One region of the Micromonospora arida genome, then DNA from elsewhere that is predicted to be linked to it. Evidence: riboswitches for the same ligand, from Rfam matches in the RefSeq annotation. Region 1 holds a riboswitch; the other holds the start of a gene.

Evidence for each region. A riboswitch is a leader RNA that binds a small molecule or an ion and turns the genes downstream of it on or off. The one in region 1 is predicted to bind S-adenosylmethionine.
Region 2: linked by a shared signal. The riboswitch ahead of ACFYP0_RS14830 (hypothetical protein) and the one ahead of ACFYP0_RS19950 (aminotransferase class V-fold PLP-dependent enzyme) in region 1 are both predicted to bind S-adenosylmethionine.

What each region holds. Positions count from the first base shown of each region.
Region 1 covers NZ_JBIALC010000006.1:231,508-239,662, reverse strand. Annotated here, with positions in the region: gene ACFYP0_RS19955 (FUSC family protein) at 1-970, shown strand, start outside; gene ACFYP0_RS19950 (aminotransferase class V-fold PLP-dependent enzyme) at 996-2,264, opposite strand; SAM riboswitch class IV at 2,311-2,431, opposite strand; gene ACFYP0_RS19945 (PrsW family intramembrane metalloprotease) at 2,455-3,945, shown strand; gene ACFYP0_RS19940 (hypothetical protein) at 3,986-4,153, opposite strand; gene ACFYP0_RS19935 (GroES family chaperonin) at 4,247-4,585, opposite strand; gene ACFYP0_RS19930 (AI-2E family transporter) at 4,745-6,055, shown strand; gene ACFYP0_RS19925 (ATP-dependent DNA helicase) at 6,202-8,155, opposite strand, start outside.
Region 2 covers NZ_JBIALC010000004.1:116,475-124,629, forward strand. Annotated here, with positions in the region: gene ACFYP0_RS14810 (helix-turn-helix domain-containing protein) at 1-970, shown strand, start outside; gene ACFYP0_RS14815 (S9 family peptidase) at 974-2,887, opposite strand; gene ACFYP0_RS14820 (GIY-YIG nuclease family protein) at 3,161-3,853, shown strand; gene ACFYP0_RS14825 (hypothetical protein) at 3,850-4,788, opposite strand; gene ACFYP0_RS14830 (hypothetical protein) at 4,961-5,587, opposite strand; SAM riboswitch class IV at 5,592-5,712, opposite strand; gene ACFYP0_RS14835 (hypothetical protein) at 5,796-6,020, opposite strand; gene pglX (BREX-2 system adenine-specific DNA-methyltransferase PglX) at 6,242-8,155, opposite strand, start outside.

The sequences.
Region 1 (8,155 bases):
GTTCCGCCGGACGGTGGAGCTGATCGTCGGGGTAGGGGTCGGGGTGTTCGTCGGCGACCTCCTGATTTACCTGCTCGGCACCGGGGCGTGGCAGCTCGGCCTGGTGGTCACCGTGGCGATCCTGCTCACCATCTTCGCCGGAGCGAGCGTGGCCATCGTCATCCAGGCGGCGGCAACGGCGGTGCTGATCGTGACGCTGAGCCCGTCGACCCAGAACCTGGAGATCCCCCGCTTCGTCGACGCCTTCCTCGGCGGTGGGATCGCGCTGCTGGTCACGGCGGTGCTGCTGCCACTGAACCCGCTCCGAGTGATCAACCGGGCGGCCCGCCCCGCCCTGGACCTGCTCGCTGCCCAACTCGACGCCACCGCCGACGGGCTGCGCAACCGGGACCGCGCCGCCATCCAGGGCGCACTGGAGAGGCTGCGCAACAACAAGGAGGAGTTGGCCACGTTGGGCGAGGCCATCGAGGGGGCGAAGGAGACCGCCACCCTCTCCCCGGCCCGGTGGCACCGCCGCGACGAGCTGACCCACTACGCCGAGGCGGCCGACCCGATCGATCGGGCGATGCGCAACAGCGGCACGCTGATCCGCCGGTCCGTCACGCTGGTCGAGGACGAGGAGCCGGTGCCCGATCCCATGCCGGACGCGATCGCTCACCTCGCCGAGTCGGTCCGGCTGCTCAAGCACGAGTTCGCCGCCGGCGAGGAGCCGGAGAAGGCCCGGGAGCGGTCGCTGCGGGCGGTCAGCGAGGCCGGCCGGGGATACGGCGCCGGGGTTGGCTTCTCCGGCAGCGTGGTTATCGCCCAGATCCGGACGACCGCGAGCGACCTGCTGGTGGCCTCCGGGATCGAGCAGGAGGAGGCGAACCGGTGGATCCGCACCGCCTTCGGGGAGCAGGAGCGCCCGGTCGGTGAGCCCGCCGAGCCCGGCGAGACACCGAAGCCACCCACCGCCCCGCCGGTCGGCTGAGCTGGGGGCCACCGTCGGGCGTGCCTCAGCCCAGCTCGGCCAGCGCCGCGAGCAGCCGGTCCACCTGAGCGGCCGTGCTGCCCAGCCCGATGCTGGCGCGCAGCGCGGTGGGCGGCAGGTCCCGCCGGCCGGTACGCCCCGCCGCCTCGGCGAGCAGACGCCGGGCCAGCGGGTGGGCACAGAACAACCCGTCCCGTACGCCGATGTGGTGCTCGGCGGCCAGCCGCGTGGCCACCTCGGTGGAGTCCCATCCGGCGACCACGAACGAGACGATGCCGACCCGGGGCGCGTCCGGGCCGAAGGTGCGCAGCTCGACGACGTGCGGCAGGGCGGCGAGGCCGGTCCGTAGCCGGGCCAGCAGGGCCTGCTCGTGGGCGGCCAGCGCACTCTGGTTCGCCTCGTCGAGCGCCTTGCACACCGCCGCCAGCGCGACCGCTCCGAGCAGGTTCGGGGTGCCGCCCTCGTGTCGGGCCGGGCCGGTCGCCCAGGTCACGTCGTGGGTGGCCGGCCCGACGTGACTGGTGGCTCCACCGCCGGCCAGGTAGGGCGGGGCGGTGTCCAGCCAGTCGGCCCGACCGATCAGCACTCCTGCGCCGAACGGCGCGTACAGCTTGTGGCCGGACACGGCCAGATAGTCGACGTCGAGCGCGAGCAGGTCGACCGGGGCGTGCGGGGCGAGCTGCGCGGCGTCGAGCACGATCCGGGCACCGTGCCGGTGCGCCACACGCGCCAGTTCGGCGACCGGCCACCGCTCACCGGTCACGTTGCTCGCACCGGTCACCGCGACCAGCACCGGCAACGCCGGGCTGCTGCCCCGGCGCAGCTCGGTGAGGGCGGCGGCGAGATCGCGTACCGCCCCGTCGGGGTCGCTGGGCACCGGCAGCCGCACCGACCCGCGCGGCCAGGGCAGCAGGTTGGCATGGTGTTCGCCTGCGAACGTGACCACCGTGGTGCCGGCCGGCACGGCCCGCGCCAGCAGGTTGAGCGCGTCAGTGGTGTTGCGGGTGAAGATCACATGATCGTCGGCGCGAGCGCCGAAGAAGTCGCCGATCGTCTGCCGGGCCTGCTGGTACGCGAGGGTGCAGCGCCGCGACAGCGCTCCCGCTCCGCGATGCACGCTGGCGTACCAGGGCAGCAGCTCGGCCACCGCGTCGGCCGCGGCCCGGGCGCACGGCGCACTGGCCGCGTAGTCCAGGTTGATCTCGCCGGGCACGCCGAGGACGTCGAGCGGCGCGGACGGCGCCGACGGCACGGTGGGCAGGCTGGGCAGCGAGGGGACGAGAGTGACGGACACGCCGGAACCTCCGGGGTCAGGGACCCCGGGTGCGACATCGGGACGGGGTCCGCGCTTGCCCAGCACACCGATCGGGCTGGGCCCGGTCATCACCCGGGGCACCCCACCGCGAACTCGACGAGGGTTGCCGGCCAGCAAGCCGGGGCTGAACGCTGGCACTCGTGACCTGCCGGCAGCATAGCGGCTACCGATGCGACCGAACCAGCCGGCGGCGGATGGCTACGCTGACGGCATGGCCGACACCCCGCCCGGTTCACCGCTGCCGCCGTCGCCCGCCGCGCCGCCTGCGTCCGCCGCGCCATCCGTGGGCGAGCAGCCCCGGATGCCGCTGCGCCGACTGGGCTGGCGGCGGTTCCTGGCGCTGGCCGGGGTGGTGCTGTTGATCGCGGCGTGCGCGGTCTTCATGGTCTTCACGCTCGGCCAGTCGCTCGGTGTGCAGGCCCTGCTGATCGGGGTCGTCGCCGCCATCCTGCCGGTGCCGGTGCTGGTCGCCTGCTTCCTCTGGCTGGACCGGTACGAACCGGAGCCGTTGAAGTATCTGATCTTCTGCTTCGCCTGGGGGGCGTTCGTCTCCACCGCCGCCTCGCTCACGGTCAACGACTTCGCGGCCAACCGCTTCGCCGACTGGGGGCTGCCGTCCGCGCTCACCGGGGTGCTGGTGGCACCGTTCATCGAGGAGCTGACCAAGGCGCTGGGCCCGATCCTGCTGCTGGTGTTCCGCCGCCGCGAGTGGTCCGGGATCACCGACGGCCTGGTCTACTGCGGGCTCTCCGCGGTCGGCTTCGCGATGGTGGAGAACATCCTCTACCTGGGCGGGTTGGGGTACGCGTCCGGCGCCGACCGGTACGGTCCGGCCACCGGCATCCAGCAGGTCATCGCGATCTTCATTCTGCGGATCCTGCTGTTCGGGTTCGCCCATCCCCTTTTCACCTCGATGACCGGTGTGGGGTTGGGTATCGCCTCCCGGACGGCCGACCGGCGCATCCGGGTGCTCGCCCCGATCGCCGGCCTGCTGCTGGCGATGATGCTGCACGGCACGTGGAACCTGCTGCCCACGCTGACCCAGGCCACCGGCGAGGCCATGATCATGCTGTACGGCTTCCTGGGCCTCATGGTTCCGGTCTTCTTCGGCACCGTGGGGCTGGCGCTGTGGTTGCGCGCCTGGGAGGGGCGGCTCACCGAGCGGGTCCTGCCCGACTACGTCCGCGCCGGTTGGCTCAGCCCGCCCGAGGTGGCCGCCCTGAGCGGTCTCGGCCGGCGGCATGCCGCCCGCAGTTGGGCGCGGCGCGTGGCCGGCGACGCCGGGGTGCGGGCGATGCGGGGTTACCAGTCCGCCGCGACCCGGCTGGCCCTGCTGCGCGACGGGACGCTTCGCGGCCTGGACCGCAAACCCGCCGACCAGGAGCGGACCGCCCGTGAGGAGCGGGAGCTGCTGGACGCGATCACCGCGTACCGGTCGTTCTTCGTGGGTCGGGACCCGCAGGCACCGGCGGGGGTCTGGGACGGCAGCCGCTACCACCTGCGCTTCCCGGACGGCACGCAGCGCGCCGTTGACGCGCCGGACGAGCCGGTGGTGCCGATCCCGGTGGTGCTGGCGCCCGCCCCGGCTCCGGCGGGGTACGCCCCGCCCGGTTGGCCCGGCCTGCGCCCGGCGTCGCCCTGGCCGCCGACGCACCCCTGACAGCTGCGGCCTGACGGCTGACGGCTGACGGCAGTGCCGCTCAGGTCATCAGCGAGGTGAGGAAGTCACCGAGGCCCTGGAACATCGCGATCAGCGCGGCCCCGATCGCCCGGAACATCTGCGCGGCGCCGTCCGGCCGAAAGGCCATGAAGTAGATCAGGAACGCGACACTGCCCCAGGTCAACAGCTTCTTCACGAATACCGGCATCGTCCCTCCCCAGGGCCACGGTCGCCGGATGGCTTCCCGTCGTGCGGCTGGGCAAACGGTGCGCGACGGGCCCTGGTGGCCGGGGGAGGTGCGTCAGAGGTAGAGGCCGGTCGAGTCGTTCTCGATCCGCTCGGCGGCCACGGCGTGCACATCCCGCTCCCGCAGCAGCACGTAACCGCGGCCGTGCAGCTCGACCTCGGAGCGCTCGTCCGGGTCGAAGAGCACCCGGTCGCCGGAGACGATGGCGCGGACGTTCGGCCCCACCCCGACCGCGGTGGCCCAGGCGAGGCGCTTGCCGACCGCTGCGGTCGCCGGAATGACGATGCCAGCGGTGGAGCGGCGTTCGCCCTCACTGCCCTCCATTCGCACCAGCACACGGTCGTGCAGCAGGCGGATCGGCAGGCCGGCGTCGAGATCGTTGTCGGCGGTCACGTCGCAGACGCTACCGTGTGGCCGACGGCGGCCGGCCGGTGGTTACGCCGGAGGTGGTCGGGGCATTGTGTGGCGCAACCGCCCTACGGTGTCGGGAACGGACGTATGCTGTCCGACCTGTCGCCGTCGGCGGGCCGGGTTTTCTGCCAGGAGGTGCGCTTGAGCCGCTTCGAGCGGGTACGCGGGCGGCTTCGCCGCGCCTACCAGTCACGACAGGAGTCGGCGCGCGCCGACGAGGGCGTCCCCAGTGACGCGCTGAACGACGCGTCGGAGGCGGTGCGGGTGGCGTCGCCGGCCGTGCCGGGGCCGACCGCGCCGTCGAGCGCCACGGTCTACGGCGCTGAACCTCCGGTGGACCTGCACAGCTCCACCTCCAGCCGGGACGACGCCGACGTTCCGCACGGGCTGCGGATCGCCGCCGCGTGGTGTTGGCGACTGATCGTGATCGGCGTGGTGGCCTGGGCGCTGCTGCGGATCGTCGGCACGATCAAGATCGTGATCATTCCGCTGGCCATCGCGCTGCTGCTCTCCGCGCTGCTCGCCCCGGCCGTGGGCTGGCTGCTGCGGGCCCGGTTCCCCCGATCGCTGGCGACGGCGGTGGTGCTGGTCGGCGGCCTGGCCGCGGTGATCGGCACGCTGACGCTGGTGGTCAACGAGTTCATTCGTGGCGTACCGGAGCTGAGCGAGAAGTCCTCGGAGGGCGTCCGGCAGATCCAGAACTGGTTGAAGACAGGCCCGCTGCACCTCTCCGACGGGCAACTCGACCGCTACATCGAGGAGGCGCAGGGCTGGATCAACAACAACACCTCGAGGTTCACCAGCGGCGCGTTGAGCACCGCCGCGACGCTGGCCGAGGTGCTGACCGGCACGCTGCTGGTGCTCTTCGCGACGTTCTTCTTCCTGCGTGACGGCAACCGGATCTGGCGTTTCCTGGTCCGGCTGCTGCCGGTGGCCGCCCGGTGGAAGGTCGACGACGCCGGCCGCGCCTCCTGGCAGACGCTTGTCGCCTACGTTCGCGCGACCGTGCTGGTCGCCTTCATCGACGCGGTCGGCATCGGCATCTTCCTGGTCATCTTCGACATCCCGTTCGCCTTCCCGCTGGCCGCGCTGGTCTTCCTGGGCGCGTTCATCCCGATCGTCGGTGCGGCGCTCTCCGGTGGCGTGGCGGTGCTGGTGGCACTCGTCGACAGCGGCCCGGTCACCGCGTTGATCATTCTCGGTGTGGTGATCGGCGTCCAGCAGATCGAGGGGCACGTGCTCCAACCGCTGATCATGGGCCGGGCGGTGGCCCTGCACCCGCTCGCGGTGATCATCGGTATCGCCGCCGGTGTCGTACTCGCCGGGATCACCGGCGCGCTGGTCTCCGTGCCGCTCATCGCGGTGCTGAACACCGCGGTCCGCCGGCTCGCCGCCCGCAGGGTCCCGGACACCCCGCCCGACGCCGTGGTCGTCGCCTCACAGGCCCCCTGAGCAACACGACGCCGCGCTCGCCCGGCCCGCTCGATCACGCACGATCCTGGAAAGAGTGGCCTCCCCGCAGCGGGAGACCACTCTTTCCTCGTTGTAGTGCGATCTTGTCGCCGTGCCGTCGCCGCGGCGTCGCCCCCCGGGGGGCGTCAGGACTTGGCCAGGCGTTCCAGGGCGCCTCGGGCCACCTCGGGGCGGGTCGTGTACCAGAACGGGGGCAGCGAGCGGCGCAGGAACGGCCCGTAGCCTCGGGCCGTCTCCAGCCGGGAGTCGAGCACCGCCACCACGCCCCGGTCGCCGGTCGCGCGGATCAGCCGGCCCACCCCCTGAGCCAGCCTCACCGCCGCGATCGGCACGCTGACCGCTGAGAAGCCGGAGCCACCGCCCGCGTCCACGGCCGCCGCGCGGGCCGCCGCCAGCGGTTCGTCCGGGCGGGGGAAGGGCAGCCGGTCGATGACGACGAGCTGGCAGGCGTCACCCGGCACATCCACCCCCTGCCAGAGCGACATCACCCCGAACAGACAGCTGGCGCGCTCCTCGCGGAAGCGACGTACCAGCAGCGGCAACGCCTCCTCGCCCTGGAGCAACACCGGCAGGTCGGTCCGCGCGCGCAACAGCTCCGCCGCCTGCTGCGCGGCCCGCCGGGAGGAGAAGAGCCCGAGAGTACGACCACCGAGCGCCTCGACCAGCCCGAGCAGTTCCTCTCCGGCAGCCTCGGGCAGCCCGGAGACGCTGGGGCGGGGAAGGTGTGCGGCGACGTACAGGATGCCCTGCCGGGCGTAGTCGAACGGCGAACCAACGTCCAGTGACCGCCACCCGGGGCCCTCGGTGGCCGGGATGAGGGCGTTCGGGGTGACGTCGCCGGCGAGGCGACGGCCCGGCGCCTCGGCAGCCGGCCGGCCGGGGCCGGTGCGGGCGGCCAGCGCGGCCGCGGCGGGGCTCGGCGGGGCGGGCGGCGGCGCGTCCAGCCCGAGGGCGCGGGCGACCGTGTCGAACCGGCCGCCCAGCGCCAGGGTCGCCGAGGTGGCCACGACGGTGCGTTCGTCGTACAGGTGGGTGGCGAGGGTGCCGGCCACCGACAGCGGCGCGACCACCAGTGCCCGGCGGTTGCCGCTGTCGTTCTTCTCCACCCAGGCCACGTCGTGGTCGCCCTCCTCCAGTAACCGCTGCGCGGTGGTGGAGAGCTCGTCCAGGGCGGCCTTGGCCTGCTGCTTGCGGACCGGGTCGGGGTCGTCGGCCTTGATGTCGCCGATCGCGTCCAGGGCGGAGCGGGTCGCCGCGTCGAGCAGCGTGCACGCCTCCCGCAGCGGCGTCGGCAGCCCCGCGGTGATCCGCCCGGCCGGCGCCTCGGCCAGCCCGACCGCCAGGGCGTCACCGGCAGCGGTGAGCGCCTCGGCGGTCTCCGGGCGCAGCAGCGTACGAGCCCGCCGGGTGGTCCGGTCGATCAGCTCCGGCACCAGTTCCGCCTGGGCGGCGGAGGAGACCCGGTCGGCCAGCTCGTGCGCCTCGTCGACGATGAGCAGCTTGTGTGGCGGCACGATGTGCCGGTCGGCGAGCATGTCGACCGCGAGCAGGCTGTGGTTGGTCACCACGATGTCGGCCTCCCGGGCGCGGGCCCGCGACGCCTCGGCGAAGCACTCCTGCCCGAACGGGCAACGGGCCGCGCCGACGCACTCGCGGGCCGGCATCGACACCAGCCGCCAGGCCTGGTCGTCAACGCCCGGGTCCAGTTCGTCCCGGTCGCCGGTGGCGGTCTTCTCCGCCCAGTCGCGCAGCCGCTCGACCTGCTTGCCCAGCCGGCCCGCCTCACCGAGCCACTTCGTCCCGCCGCCGGGGCGCGCCGCGGGGGCGTCGAAGAGGGTGTCCTCCGGCTCCTCCTCGGTGGAGTTGTCCAGTCGGGCGAGGCAGAGGTAGTGGTGGCGGCCCTTGAGCACGGCGAAGGTGGGCCGACGGCCGAGCACCGGCTCGACCGCGTCGGCGAGCCGGGGCAGGTCGTGGTCGACCAGCTGGGACTGCAACGCCAGGGTGGCCGTGGAGACCACCACCGGGCCGTCCACAGTGAGCGCCGGCGCGAGGTAGGCAAGCGACTTGCCGGTGCCGGTG
Region 2 (8,155 bases), on a different contig from region 1:
CGCTGAAGTCGGCTCGCTGACGCAGAGGGTCGACGCTCCGGCCCGTTCGGGGTGGGTGTCGGAAGAAGATATCCAGGCTGCGGAGACCTCGCTGGCGATGTTTCGCGAGCTGGACCACACCTTCGGGGCCGGCCGAGTCCACGCCCAGGTGCAGCACTACATCGAGGGCGAACTCAACCAGCTGCTGGCGGCCTCGCCCGCGAACGAGGCCGTCCGTGTCCACCTGCAAGGGCTCGCGGCGGGATTCTTTGAGCTGTGCGGGTACCAGGCGGTCGACACCGGCGCCTACGGTCTGGCCCAACGCCGTTATCTACGCGCCCTCCGGCTGGCCCAGTCCGCCGGTGACCGCGTGTACGGCGGATACCTGCTCGCGGTCAACATCGCTCATTTGTCCCTGCATTGCAACCACCCCGAGCCCGCGCTACGGATGGCGCTCGCGGCATTGACGGGCAGCGAGACCCACGCCACCCCGGCCGTGCGGGCGGCGCTGCACGCCGTGGCCGCCCGCGCCCAGGCCCGCCTCGGGCGCGAGGCGGCCTGCGCCGCCCACCTCGGCGTCGCGGAACGGCAGCTTGCCCGTAGCCGGGCGGGCGAGGAGCCGCCGTGGATTCGCTACTTCACCGCCGCCTACCTGGCCGACGAACTCGCCCACTGCTTCCACGACCTCGGCCAGCCCCGGCAGGCGCAACGGCACCTCGGCGCAGCCCTCGCCGGGCTTCGTCCGTCGCACGTGCGCCGGCTCGCGATCGACACCGCGCTCCTCGCCTCGTCATTGGCAACGGCCGGGCGGATCGACGAAGCCTGTGCCACAGCGCGCACTGCGGTTGACCACGCCGCCGCGACCCTGTCCCACCGCTGCGTGCAACGCATCGTCGACGTCCAGGTCGACCTCGATCCCTACCGGGGCGAGCCGGAAGTGCAGGAACTCGGCGAGTACGTGCGGCACCGGCTACCGTCCGCAGTGGTGTAGCCGTCAGCCGGACGCCATTTCGGCCATCGCCGAGCGGTAGTGGGCAAGCTCTGCTTCTAACGCCCGGGCAGCATGAGCCGAGGTGGCGACGTAATGCCCAACACCGTCGAGCAGCATCAGCTCATGCGGCGCGCCCCGATTCTGCAACTCGTCGGCGAGTTCCCGCACGTCGTCGGCGGTCGCTACGTCGTCGGCGGTGCCGTGGATCATCAGGACGGGTCGGCGGATGTCCTCTGCACGAACTCGCCCGGCGCCACCGCGCAGCTGGGTCGCGTGTGCGCGCTGGAATCGAGGCACGGTTTCCGCCCAACGCTCGGGATCGACGATCGCTGACACGGCGGTTGCCGCGATGAACGGACCGTCCTGTGCAACCGCGTGTAACGCGGTATACCCGCCTGCGCTGGCTCCACGGATGAACACCGCCTCCGGGACCGCCCGGCCCTCGGTCAGCAGAAATTCGGCGGCAGCACGGCAGTCCACCACGTCGTCGATGCCCCAACGGCCGTAGAGGGCCTGCCGAAATACCCGCCCGTACCCGGTACTTCCGGTGTAGTCGACGTCGACGACAGCGAACCCGCGGCTGGTGAAGAACTGCGCCTGCCAGTCCAGCCGCACCAGGCTGGAAGCCGTCGGACCCGGGTGCGCCCGTACGATGACGGGCGCACACCAGTCCGGCGCTGCCCCGGTTGGCGGATATACCAGCGCCACCACCTCCCGGCTGCCCTCAACCAGGATGCGCAGCTCCACCGGCGTCGACACCGCCAGCCCGTCAAGCCCCGGATGCTCGGCCCGAGCCAACACCTCCACACGCGGCTCGTCGCCCAGGTGCACCAGCGCCACCTGCGGGGCCACTTCCGGTGACGATCCCACCAAGGCCACCGACGCGCCGCCCACCGCGAGGTACGGCTTGATCGACGTGTAGGGCAGCTTCACCGGGACGACCGCTCCCGCACGATCAACGACGGCCAGGCGGTGGCGCGGTCCCTCCTGCACCACCATCACAATCCGGCCATCAGCCAGGAAGTCGTAAGAGACGTAGCCCAGCTCCCACGGCTCGGCCGCGCACTCGGCCGCCACCGGAGCCACCGGCTCCACCGATTCTCCATCCCAGCGATAGAGGTTCCACCAGCCGCTGCGATCCGACGCGAAGTACAGGGCGGCGTCCGGCCCCCACCGCGGCTCCACCACGGACTCCGTCGGCCCGCCTGCGAGCTTCACCGGATCGCCGAGCAACCCGTCGGCACCATAGGGCGCCACCCACAGCTCGCTCGAGTCCCACGGCATGTCCCGCTCACTCCACCGCAACCAGGCCAGCATTCCCGGCCCGGGTCGCGGAGCCCCGAAGAATCCCGACGTCTCCGCAAGCACCCGCATCACCGGGGCGCCGACGAGCGGAACCGCCACCAGGGCGTCACCGTCGTCGGTCTCCCGTACAGCGAGTAGCTCGCCGTTGCCGATCGTCAGGTCACCGAACGACGACGAGTCCTCCGCCATCAGGCTGACGTTGCCTTCGGCTACCCGGTAGAGGCCGTTCGCGCCGGCGCACCACACCTCGTCGCTGCTTGGGGCGTACGTGCCACCGCCGTAGGCGTGCACGCTGCTGCTCACGTCGAACCTCGACGGAGTTACGTCGGCCGCGCCGTCGTCTGCCGACCACCGCACGAGGGTCGGGCCGCTCCCGGAGCTCGGACGGGACTCCAGCCAGTACAGCGCATCCCCGACCCTGCGCAGTTGGTCGAAGCCGATTGACGCGCGAACGGCGCTGGCCGCAGAGACGGCATCAGATTCTGGTGCCAACTCCACGGACTCCTCCTCGGGCGACCGCCGCCAGCGATCCGTCGTGCTGATCCATGGCGGTGAAACAGGGATGCCATTGTCACCCACCCCCGGCCCGGCGAGCCGGACGCGGGCCAGCACGTGGGCGATCGCCAGACCCTCCTCGCGGGTAGGGCCGGAGACCACGCAGAGGTCATCTTGCCCGCTCCGGTCTCTCGGCCTGTAGTCGCGTGTGTTCCTTCGCAGGCGGGCGGCCTTCCGTCCGGGCTCCGGCTCGGCGGCCAGCGAGTCGTGTTGGATACTCTTCCCGCTCATTCCGGCCGCTGCTGAGGTGGCCGGGATCGCCGCATCCGACGGCGCATGCAGCTACGGGAGGGGGAGGCGGTCGTGGCATCTCCAGTTCAAGACCACCGCGTGCAGGTCGTGCAGAAGTGGGGCTTCGGGATGGCCCCCGTCAAGCCCGAGGTTCAGCAGAAACGACGTCAGTCGGTAGCGGCCGTGCTGAGCTACCTGCAGAACGACCCGATTGAGTCCAGCCCGTCACTGCTGGAGGCCCTGTCGGAAGTCAAGGGGCTCTACTCGCGCTGTCACAAGCAGGACCAGTGGGACTGGTTCACCGTGTGGCAACAGCTGGGCCGCCCCGGACGTAAGCGCTGCCTACAAGTTGGTGACGCGCTCAGTCGCCTACGCACCGCGATCAGGGATGGCGACGATGCCACAGCTGCGAAGCAGCTCACGCTCCTGACTGACGCGGACGTGCAGGTCCATCTGGCCGGACTCGTCGGGGAACAGCCGCGTGAAATACGAGGAGCTGGCTACATCTACGTGCTGTCGACTCGCGAGCAGCCTCGGATGCTGAAGATCGGCTACACCGAGCGAACCGTCGAGGAGCGGGTGAGGGAGATCAATCGGGCGACAGGCGTCGTTATCCCGTATGGCGTGCGCGCTTTGTGGGTGGTCGCGGATGCTCCGTCGGTGGAGGCCGAGCTGCACGATCGATTGGCGCCCTACCGGGTGCGCAAGGACCGTGAGTTCTTCGACCTCGACTTCCGCGACGCGTCCGCCCTCATTCAGGGCTACCTAGATGGTCTCCGACGCGAGGACTAACGCGATCGCCCGTGGAGCAGCTGATGGAAGGCGACACGTTCTTCCTTCAGGTCGACGGGCCGGCCCGCCAACTCAGCCAGGAGTTCGGTTAGGCGCCAGGTCGTCAGGTGTGCGTAGCGGGCGTTGTAAACGCCGACGGCTTCGATGGCGAACTCGTCAGCGAAGTCCAGCAGTACGTAGCCGAGCAGCTGCATGATGGTCGGCGCTTCCAGTGATGACCGCCGTGTCCCGTCGCGGCGTTTGCTGCCGAGGCCCGTCTTGAGTTCGAGCAGCAGACCTGCGGCGATCAGGTCGGCGTCGGCGTTCATCAGCGATGATCCGGCGAAGGTCGGCCCGAGGGCCCACGCTCCATGCCGTGCCGACAGGGGCGGCACGAGGCTTCGCTCGGCGAAGGCGCGCAGAGCCTGGAGCTCGTCGAGGGCCGCGGGTGGGGCGAGCTCAAGGAGCTTCTCGGCGGTGATGGACCTTGGGGCCAGGGCCATCAACGGGGATCCGGGTGTGGAATCGACCCGGTACAGGTCGGTGAGGAGCGCCAGCGCCCAGCACGCCCGGGCAACGAGTTGATGGTCGGCTTCGCTGCCTGCGCCCGGCCCGGTGAACCGGTAGGTCCCCACGCTGTCGCCGCTTTGGGAGTAATTCAGCGTGCGTGCCAGTTCGTGGACCGCGTGCCGGAGTGGGGGAGTGCGCGCGCCGAGCAGTGCCAAGCGCAGATCCGGACTGGGATGCACCATGAAGCGCACCATCCAGTCGAAGGCCGAGCCGATGGTGCCAGGGTTCGCCTGGCTCCCAGGCACGACAAGGGAGCCCACGGATTCCCGATACCGTGCCTGCAGGTCCTGCCAGCGGCCGAACCGCTCCTGAATGAACAATCTCGCTGGCGAGGCTCTGTTGCTCAATGCCACGGTCAGCGCCGGCCAACCACTGGTGATGGTCATGCTTCGGCCACCGGGCACCGACGTCACTGCCCGCCACCGTCCATCATGGCCGGATGCTATCGAACGGCGCGGCATCCGAGCTGCCGGTTATCACCGGACCTTCGATGGACGATGACCAGCGCGACCGCTGTTGGCGATTCGGATACCCAACAGCAGCCGGCTGGACTGGCGGTCAACGCGCGGTGGACAGGAATTCGGTCTGGGCCTGCCGGAGGCTGCTGAGGTCGTTGGGCACGGGCATGACGCCGTAGCGGTCGAAAGCGTCGACGCTCGCTCCAAGCGAGGGCGGCGACTGCCGCTGCCACTCGGCCAGCGGCAGGCTCGAAGCAATCACGCGTAGTGGCTCGGCGAGCCGGGCGAACTCCACCTGCTGCCACTCGCGCAGCTCGTTACAACGCCGTGCGGAGGCCACCAGCGAGGCAGCGACCTCGGTGGTCGTGGCCGTCTGCCGCTGGGCCACGTCGCCGTTCATGAGCGAGTGCCGGCCCAGCGGCAGTGCGGCGCGGTGGCCGTACCGCTCGCCGACGACCTGCGAGACGTGTCGGCAGGTTTCGCAGGCCAGCCACGACCACCGGGTTCGGGTGGTCACCGTGTCCCGGACACACAACAGGCACAGGTCGAGGTCACTAGGGATGTCCTGGCCCTGCCACTGCTGCTCCCACTCCGGTGTACGTGGCTGGCAGCGGCACCGCTGTTCGCGCGGGGCGCCGTCGCGGAGGTGCCCGCAGGTCAGGCAGACCGCGAAGGCGGCCAGGTCCAGTTCGTCGAACGGCACGATGAACTCGCTTTCCGGTGCCATGAGGCACCCGCTCTTGCCGTGCCGCGGCTTGCGGTCGGCCTGGTCTTCCCCCGGAGGCACCGTGCGCGGGTGGCGCGGTTGCCGGGTCAGCAAGCCGAGGGGCTTGACGCTGACCACTCTTGACGCCCAGGAAGCATAGAGATCATCGAAGCCGGGAGCAACCCCGGACAACACGCGGGGGAGACCTGAGCAGACGGCGGTGGCGGATCTATCCGTCGGCGGCGAGTCGGAGCCGGGCAAGCAGGTCGGCGACTTCCCGGGTCAGCTCATGGTCTGGGCCGTAGACCACGCAGAGGTCGTCGTGCAGCGGTTGCAGCTCGTCCGCGGCCTCGGCGGCCTTGTCATCGGAGATCAGCAGTATGCCGATGTTGAAACGTAGGTCGAGAGCCGTGGGGGAGACGTCGCCGGAGGTGGCGCGTACGTGTGTCAGCACCTGCCGGAACTGGCGCAGGGCCGTCCCCGAACCGGTAGACGCCCTCAGGCAGGCTGACCGTTGAAACGACGATCTACCTGGCCCGCTCGACTGCGCCCGCAGGATCGGGCAGATCGGTACCGAGGGCCGGTACGTCAGTGAAGAGCCCCGGTAGGGTGGAGCCCGAAGGATCATCATGTGGATAGTTCTGGTGGTCAGATGGCCTGACTGAGCTACATCGATCAGCTCTGCTTGCGGGGACGCCCGCGCTTCGATTTCAGGGGACGCCAAGCGCGTAGATCCTCCTCGGTGACATCCCACCGGACCATCAAGTCGTCTAGCAGGGTGCGGTGGCTCCCGTACTGCTGGTCGCTACACCATTGCTTCACCCACGGCAGCAACTCCAGCAGGCCGGCGAGCAGCGGAACGCCGTCCTCGCGAGTCGGTGCGGCTGACGCGAGGTCGGATAGCACCATTGCCCGGTCCTCGACGGGCCAGCCGGCCCACCCCACCATGGCGTCCTTGATGGCGCCTCCCGAGCGCGCATAGGACACGAACCGTTCGCCAGGCACGTCGTACTTGCCACGGTGCCGCCAGTAGCTCACCTTCAGGAAGTCGGCGCTGCTGTATTTCGGTGGCATCGGGGCCGGCCCAGTAAGACCCAAGTCCTGTTCCCGTTGTAGCCGCCACGTCTCCTCCCACTGAGCGCGCTTTGCGATGCCCGAGTCTCGATAACGTAGGGCGGCGAGGTGGGGGACGACTTCGTCCGCGAACAGGTCCCTTACGACGTCGACTAGCGGTTGGCCTGGTGCGTACAGCTCAGCCGCCTGGACGAACGCTGGATCCTCGCCCAGCAGCTCGGCTAGCTCCACGATTGTTCGCGGTCGGGCACGCCTTGCGCCGTCTGCGTTGTCGTACCAGAGCTCGGCCGTCTCACACCTGTCGAGCAACCAGGTGCGCACCGCTCCGGCCGCCATGGCGTCCCAGCCGGGGGAGGCCCATCGTCGTTTGAACTCCGGCCGTTCCAGAGTCCGCAGCCGACTGTCCCGCTGCATCGCGTCGATGCGCCGCTCGACCACCTCACGGTAGGACGCTGGCCAGTGGGCGGGGAGATCGGTGGTCGGAAGAGCGCCGTGCCGCACAAACCAAGCAGTGTCCAGCTCGCCGGCGACCATCTGTCGGGCCATGACGATCTCGAATGCTCGCTCGCCGAAGGCCAATGGTGGAACGGCGGAGGCAGCGGCCAACAGGCCCTCGTCCTCGGTCACGCCATACCGGAGATAGACCTCCCAGTCCAACTCCTCCTGCAGGGCCACCATGCGGGCGCGGACAGCTTCCCAACGGGAACGAGCCGTGGAGAACCCTTCGCGGCTTGGGGACTGGTGGCGCACTACCGCTGCGGGAGTGGTCTCAGACAGCTCCCGAGCGAGCCGGTCCAACTCATCGGCGTACGTGGTGCGCAGCTTCTCGGGCAATGGGAGCTCGCGCAGCCGGGTGGCGGCGATCTCGTAGAAGGTGTCCCAGTGTTCGCCGGTGCCAGTCTGGTCGAGGCCCGGCCTGCCCTTGCTGTTGCTGCCCTGCTTTAGCCAGAAGCAGACCGAGGAACTGTTGAGCCATGCGGTCAGGTCGGTGCGGCGCTGTGCCGCGTCGGGGGGGAGCTCGATGATCGGCGCGGAGTGCAGTGGCACCTCATCCCTGTGCAGGGCGGCGAAGTGGTTGTGGGTGGCAACCCAGGAGTATGTGATCAGCCGGTCGTGGGTGCCCCTCCGACCGACGAACTGATGCCAGTCGTACCAAGGCCTTCCGCTCTTATTGGCAGATCCCTCGAAACCGGATGGGCGGTTCCGCAGCACCAGACCGTATGGCCACAGCCGTCGTAGATGCGCGGGATGCTGTTCGATCGAGACGATGTCGCCCGATGAATCGTACGGGCAGAAAGCGTAGCGGTCGGCCTGGGCGTTCCAGTCCCGGACCTCGGAGCCGGAGATAACGCCCACGAGGGCGTCGTCAGCAGGAATTCCGAGCGTCGCGAACGTGTGACGTGGCGCGGTGAAGATGTCATCCGATCCCGTGTTGGCGAAGTATCCAATTCGCACCACATAGTCGTTCAGCCGACGTGGCGCAGCGGCAATCCCCGCGAGGACCTCGGCCGCCTC